DNA from 3 places in the Anaerostipes sp. AF04-45 genome. Region 3 is predicted to be linked to each of the others. Evidence: riboswitches for the same ligand, from Rfam matches in the RefSeq annotation. Region 3 holds a riboswitch; each other region holds the start of a gene.
The links. Region 3 has a riboswitch for cyclic di-GMP ahead of DWV34_RS15385 (MSCRAMM family protein). Riboswitches for the same ligand answer to the same signal wherever they lie in the genome.

Region 1: it holds a riboswitch for cyclic di-GMP, as region 3 does, so the genes downstream of both, DWV34_RS05055 (hypothetical protein) here and DWV34_RS15385 (MSCRAMM family protein) in region 3, are expected to answer to the same signal.
Region 2: it holds a riboswitch for cyclic di-GMP, as region 3 does, so the genes downstream of both, DWV34_RS00065 (Ig-like domain-containing protein) here and DWV34_RS15385 (MSCRAMM family protein) in region 3, are expected to answer to the same signal.

Annotation. Positions count from the first base shown of each region.
Region 1 covers NZ_QTXQ01000003.1:7,515-9,701, reverse strand. The annotation lists gene DWV34_RS05055 (hypothetical protein) at 1-1,244, opposite strand, end outside; cyclic di-GMP riboswitch class I at 1,421-1,505, opposite strand; gene DWV34_RS05050 (energy-coupling factor transporter ATPase) at 1,631-2,187, shown strand, end outside.
Region 2 covers NZ_QTXQ01000001.1:18,289-20,475, forward strand. The annotation lists gene DWV34_RS00065 (Ig-like domain-containing protein) at 1-1,345, opposite strand, end outside; cyclic di-GMP riboswitch class I at 1,435-1,520, opposite strand; gene DWV34_RS00070 (DMT family transporter) at 1,619-2,187, opposite strand, start outside.
Region 3 covers NZ_QTXQ01000014.1:6,528-8,714, reverse strand. The annotation lists gene DWV34_RS15385 (MSCRAMM family protein) at 1-919, opposite strand, end outside; cyclic di-GMP riboswitch class I at 1,001-1,093, opposite strand; gene DWV34_RS15380 (hypothetical protein) at 1,142-1,723, opposite strand; gene DWV34_RS15375 (AbrB/MazE/SpoVT family DNA-binding domain-containing protein) at 1,865-2,128, shown strand.

The DNA.
Region 1 (2,187 bases), on a different contig from region 3:
ACAGAATTGACTACATTCAGTGTAACAGAACCGTTTACATCAGCAGAACCTCCGCCGGAAGCGGTACCCCCTGCAGTTACATAGCCGTATATACTGGAACAGTTGGTCAGATTGGCAGTGATACTGCCGGAAACATCGGCGCAGGCATGATTACTCGCATCCCCGCCGCCGTGGAAGATCATGACTTCATTTCCGCTTCCTGCAAAGGAAGAGGTGATGGAGCCGCAGCTTGCATGAGCGTTGGCTCCGCTGGCATAACCGCCCGAATATACTTCACGGATGTCTACACTTTTCATTGTACAGGAAACAGAACCAGATACATCTGCGGAGGCTTTACCGTCCCCGTTTGCTGTGGCATAGCCGCCTCCGCGCAGAGAATATGTCCTGCTCGTGACACTTATGTTTACTGAGGCTACATCCGCTGAGGCATTATATGCTCCGGTGGTATACGCATAGCCGCCTCCGTATAGGTTGCCATGGTTGCTGGACGGGACAGAGGGAATGTCAACAGTAACAGATCCGGATACATTGGCACTGGCATTTCCCTTGGATGCATTGGCATATCCTCCTCCATACACTGAAGAAGCATTCACAGTACCTGAGACTTTAATGGAGACATTTCCACTTAGATCCGCATTTCCGGTACCATCGGAAAAACCTCCTCCATATATTCTGGACACCTGTACATTTTGGATGTCAATCGTTACATTTCCTTTTGCGGGTTTATTTTTTCCTCCGCCATAGATTGTAAAACCGCTCGTAACCGATGTGTCAGACAGACGGGAATTACCGGAGGCATCAAAGACATAGGCTTTGCCGTCGGAATCCTTCTTGATCACGATGGAAGTGCCCTGAGCATAGAGTGTACTGCCTTCGATCATGATTTCCTGATCACTTGCAGCAGTTTTTTTCATTTTCACGTCTTTTTCAGATACTCCTTCATTGGAAATTTTGGCTGCAGCTGAGTTTTGGGAATCTGTCGTCTCTTTCTTTGAGGTCTCGGTAACCTCTGGTTCAGGCGCTGCAGTTGTCTGCTGACTTTCGGCTGTCTCTGTCGGCCTGTCAGCAGATGCAGGTTTTTCTTCCTCAGATGCAGCCACATTCTCTGAAGAGGATGCCGCCTGAAGGTCCTTCTTTGCTTCCAGCGGTTCCTCCGCTGCATAACTTAAGTTGCCCAGAGTTGCAAGGCCGAGTGCAAGAAATATTGCGGTTAGCCACGCAGCAGGCTTTTTCAAGCGTTTCATAGTAATCTCCCCCTTATTTGATATGTTGTCATGATACTAAAATAAAAAACTCCGGCGGTATCCTGCCGGAGTCGATTTTATCTTAAAAAATGCAACGTAAGTCAAACTGCATAGAAAATATGCAGTACAAAATCCATCGAGAGGGCTATGAAAGTACAATAGTCCCGTAGGTAAAATGGAGCAACCAGCTGCCGTACCAGTAAATGGTTTAGGCCCTTGGCTTTGCGTCACCGGATTTCCCCGGTTTTGCCAAAATATAAAGACCATTTTAAGCGGTGCTTATTTCTACCCTAAGTATATGGTCTAACAGTAGGAATGTCAATGAATACCTATTGTTTCCAGAGAATTTTATTGATATAATGGAGCATATGTCAAAGGAGAAACCAATGTCAATATTACAGATCAAAGATTTAATTCATCAATATATAACGTATGGGGAGAAGGAAGAGGAAACTCAGACAATAAATGCCGTAAATGGTGTGGATATGTCGGTGGAAAAAGGGGAGTTCATTGCCATTCTTGGACACAACGGCTCCGGCAAATCTTCCCTGGCAAAACATATCAACGGACTGCTGCAGCCCACATCCGGCTCTGTTTGTTTAAAGGGTATGGATACAAGAGACCATGAAAAGCTCCTGAAGATCCGCCAAAGTGCAGGCATTGTATTTCAAAACCCGGACAACCAGATTGTCGGTTCTGTAGTAGAAGAAGATGTAGCCTTCGGCCCGGAAAATATCGGCGTTCCCACAAAAGACATCTGGAGTCGCGTGGCAGGGGCACTGGAGGGCGTCGGGATGACCGCTTACCGCAGTGCAAGCCCCAATCATTTATCCGGCGGACAGAAACAGCGCATAGCCATTGCAGGGATCATGGCTATGGAACCGGAGTGTATTATCTTGGACGAGCCCACCGCGATGCTGGATCCTAAGGGAAGGCAGGATGT
Region 2 (2,187 bases), on a different contig from region 3:
TGAATTCCGTGTATTCTCTGATTGTCAGAGGCTTGCTGACCGTAAGCTTAGCGGGAGCAGATCCGATACCGGAAATTGAAAACGTATGTCCCGGCAGGGAAAGTTCCAGCGGCTCATCGACTGTCGTGTCTCCCGAGATAATCAAGGATATGTTTTGTTTCCCGGATTTGGCGGCCTCCAGAGCCTTTTGTACAGATGCAAATGCCTGGTCTGCCGACTCCCCGGTATTCCCGTCGTTCCCCGATGTTCCGTCAATAAAATACACACTCTCCTTATTTTTTGGCGCGGCAAACCATCGTTTCCCTGATGACGTCTCCTCTGTGCGCATCTCCCATGCATTCACATCGTTTGAAAACGACAGACGTCCGTCTGAATCTTTTCTCTCCGAAACTACCTGTCCCCTAAACCATGGAGTGATCGTTCCCGAGCCATTTACCGTCCCCTTGACATAAAGATCAGAGCTGATGTCCAGATTGGCGTCTCCCTTCATATTCAGGTTCCCTTCCAGCGTGGTTCCGCCGTTAGTGCCCATCGTCAGAATAGAGCTAAGAGTCACATTTTTAACCTGAAACAGGTTATATGTGTTAAGAGGCGCGGCAATATTCAGCAGGTCAATATTCCGTGCTGCCTCCCTGAGATTCTGTTTTGTATAGATATTTACAACGGATGCCGTGTCCAGCCGGTCGGTCAGGGCATTGTCCCTGATCGTAACCTCTGTTCCTTCCAAAACTTTTGCCCCGTTTTTCCCATAACCGTATATTCCGGCAAAGTTTCCGCCGCCCACATCAATCCTTGCCCTCCGCCCTGAGACTTCTGTGGTGTCCGGACTTCCCGCATAAATATAGGCTTTCTGATTGTCATTTTCATTCACAAAACACTGGACCGTATCGGTCAGGGTCAACGAATATCCATTGACATAAAAACGCCTGGCCTCCTCATCAACAGAAGTAGTCTCAAGTTTGATCCTGTCAAACTTCAGATCACTCCCCAGAGTTATCCCATAACGGAGAGTCAGAGATACGCTCGGATGTTCTCCCCGGATTGTAAGTTTTTTCTCCTCAGGCGTTGTAATCCCCTTTTGATCCACATAGGAATCAATAATGACAATCGTTCCTCCGTCTGCTGCAGCCCGAAATGCCGCATTGATATCATGCAGCGGCTGCTCCTTTGTACTGCCGTCTCCAGACGGATATCCGTCTGATCCAGTCAGAAAGACCGTCTTAAGGCCTGATGATTTGACGGTGCTTCCCGCCGCAGATATTTTCACTGTCTGAAACAGCATTGAAAATACCATGACTGCGGCAAGGAAACAAGCTGTGATCCTTCTAAATCCTGTTAAGTTCAACTTAGTCCCCTCCTCAATATATTTGTGAATGTCCCCATATAATCATTAAATAAAAAATGCATTGCTGTCCTAAAAACGCAATGCATAAAAACTGCAGCTGGCTGTCATAATCAATAAAATCTTAGACCCTTTAGCTTTGCGCCGCAGGCTTTCACCTGTTTTGCCCAATATGTAATATTCCTTTCTTCTAATATACTTCATCCCAGAAACTGTTACAATGAAAAAGCCGTATGAATACAACATTCATATGGCTTTTTCCGAAAAACATGCTGCCTACTGTTTATTCACTGCAGCAATTCCTCCGCATACAAGAAGAATGGATGCGATATTAACCGCAGTAAAGACGTTTTCTTTTAAAAGCAGGCCGGAAAGCAGTGTTCCGAACACCGGAATCAGCAGATTATAGATGGAAATGGAACTGACCTGATAATGGGATAAAAGCCAGGTCCAGACGCTGAATGCAACAGCAGAAAGGACAGCCATGTAAAGAAGCAGGATCAGTCCGCTTGTTTGGAATGTCAAAGTTCCGTTTCCCGCATATCCAAAAATCAAAAGCAGGCTTCCTCCAAGCAGAAGCTGATATCCGGCGATCAGCATCACATTCATCGTCTGTGCCAGTTTCTTGCTGTAAATGGATGCGAGACTCTGTGACAGTGCTGCCAGTACAATGAATCCTTCTCCATTCCAGGCAAATCCGCCGAGACTCCCTCCTTTCAGATTGATCAGGACGATGCCGGAAAGTCCGACGGCACATCCTATGATTTTCTTCGCCGTCAGCCGGTCGCTCTTAAAGAAGAACGGAGCCAAAACTACCGGAAAGAATGCTGTAAATGAGTTGATAA
Region 3 (2,187 bases):
TTTTATCAAACGTATCTATCAGGGTGTATCCTTCCAGATTATTGTCTCCCTTATCCGGTGTGGCAATGACCGTCCATGTGATGGTCTGGTCTTCTCTGTTCAGCGTTCCCTTTTTCGCTACTTCAGGGCTTTTCTTTTCCACTTCCGGTTTAAAGTCAGTCTGATACTCCTGCCCGAATCCCTCAAGTTGTCCCAGATCGAAAATAATTGTCTCTTCTTTTAACTGATCTGCGTCCACGCTGCAGCTAATCTCCATGAACCCTTCAATATTAGATTGAGTCAGCGTTTTTGGAAATTTTACTGTGATGGTTGCATTGTTGTTTACGGTCCAGTTCGGAACTTCCTCTACAGCGCCTGCCTGTTGCTTATTTAATTTCTGCGCAGCGCCGCTGAGACCATCTAACTGGAACACGTTCGGCATTTTCAGAATATAAGTGGATCCTCCCTGAATGGTTTCCTTATTCGGAATTTTGAACTCATATCTGATGATCACATTGCTGTCTTTTGTGACAGGATGAGACTCCGTGAACGGATTTCCTAAATGGTCTGTAAATGCAAATTTAGTTAAGTATTTGGTGAAATCGCCGTTTGTCACCACAGGATCTGATCCCTGTTTTACGGACTTTACGGCTGTTTTTTTCTGAATTGCTGTGACAGATGCAGTGCTCTCGGCCTTTGCGGCTTCTGTATTACTCTCTGTTGCGGCCTTTTGCTCTGTTGTGACAGATTCTGTGGCCATTGCAGCTGTTTCCTCAGTTGCTAAAGAAGCCTCTGTTGTAGAAGTGATCTGTTCTGATGCAGTTTCTGTTTCCGCCTCCTGTGCATGGACATTGGTGAACGCACCATTCCCTGCGATAAATGATATCGTCAGCACAAAAGCCGCAAGAACTGCAAGACTTTTTCTTACCTTTTTACTCATTTTCATACCCCCATTTATTATTTGAAACAAAAAAGACTGAGTATCCAACGGATTCTCAATCTACACATAAATAATAATTTATGAGGCAGCTGGCTGGCACGATCATACTCCCTATACGATATAGCCCCTTTAGCTTTGCGTCACTGCCTTTCGGCAGCTTTGCCTATTTATTTTACTCTTTCTAAACCTATATTCTCATCATATACAAATTGTCTCTAAAAATCAAGTGCTTTTCTGAAATTTCTCGATGATCTTTGCAAAGAGAATTCCTACGATCGTGGAACAAAAGGTTGCAACAATGGCCGGCGCAACAATCGCGGTCGGATTCACACTTCCGTACTGGCTTCGGAATACGATGATGTTGACCGGAATCAGCTGTAAAGATGAAATGTTAAGAATCAGAAACATACACATTTCCCTGGTGGCGACACCTTTGTGCGGATTGATCCTGTCAAGGGCCTTCATTGCCTTGATCCCTGACGGTGTTGCGGCCCATCCAAGTCCCAGAAGATTAGCCACGATATTCGTGCTGATGTATTCCTTTGCCTCCTTATCCCTCAACCTCGGAAACAGAAGCTTTAAAAAGGGCGCTATGAGTCTCTCAAGCTTTTTTACAAGGCCTAAGGAGACTGCAACGTTCATAATCCCGGACCATACCCCCACGACCCCGAACATCAGGATACAGAGTTGTACAGCTTCCTTAGAAGAATCCAGAATCGTGTCTGATACGGCATTCAGATTACCGTTTATACTTCCTATTAATATACCTGCTAAGATTAAAATACTCCATATATAATTGATCAAAGAAAAACTCCTTTTTCGTTCTTAGTGTATCCTATTCTTTTCCCCATAAGAATATGCTTCAAAGCCCGGATTTGACAAGCTTTGTGAGGTATGATATTGTTAGGTATAGTAGTTTACTAATTTGCAAGGAGGGAAGCGAATATGAAGAGTACAGGTATTGTAAGAAAGCTTGATGAGCTGGGACGTATTACTTTACCAATTGAGTTAAGACGTAATCTGGATGTGAATGAGAGGGATCCCCTTGAGATCTTCGTTGACGAAGATACGATCATATTGAAAAAGTACAATCCAGCAGACATCTTTACTGGCGAAATGGATGATCTCGTTGAGTACAAAGGCAAGAAAGTGTCAAAAAGTTCTATCATTGAATTGGCGAAACTTGCTGGTTTAAATGTTGCAGAATAAAGCAGTGGGATATAGTGAAAGGACATATGCTGGATGATATGTCCTTTTTTTGATGTTAT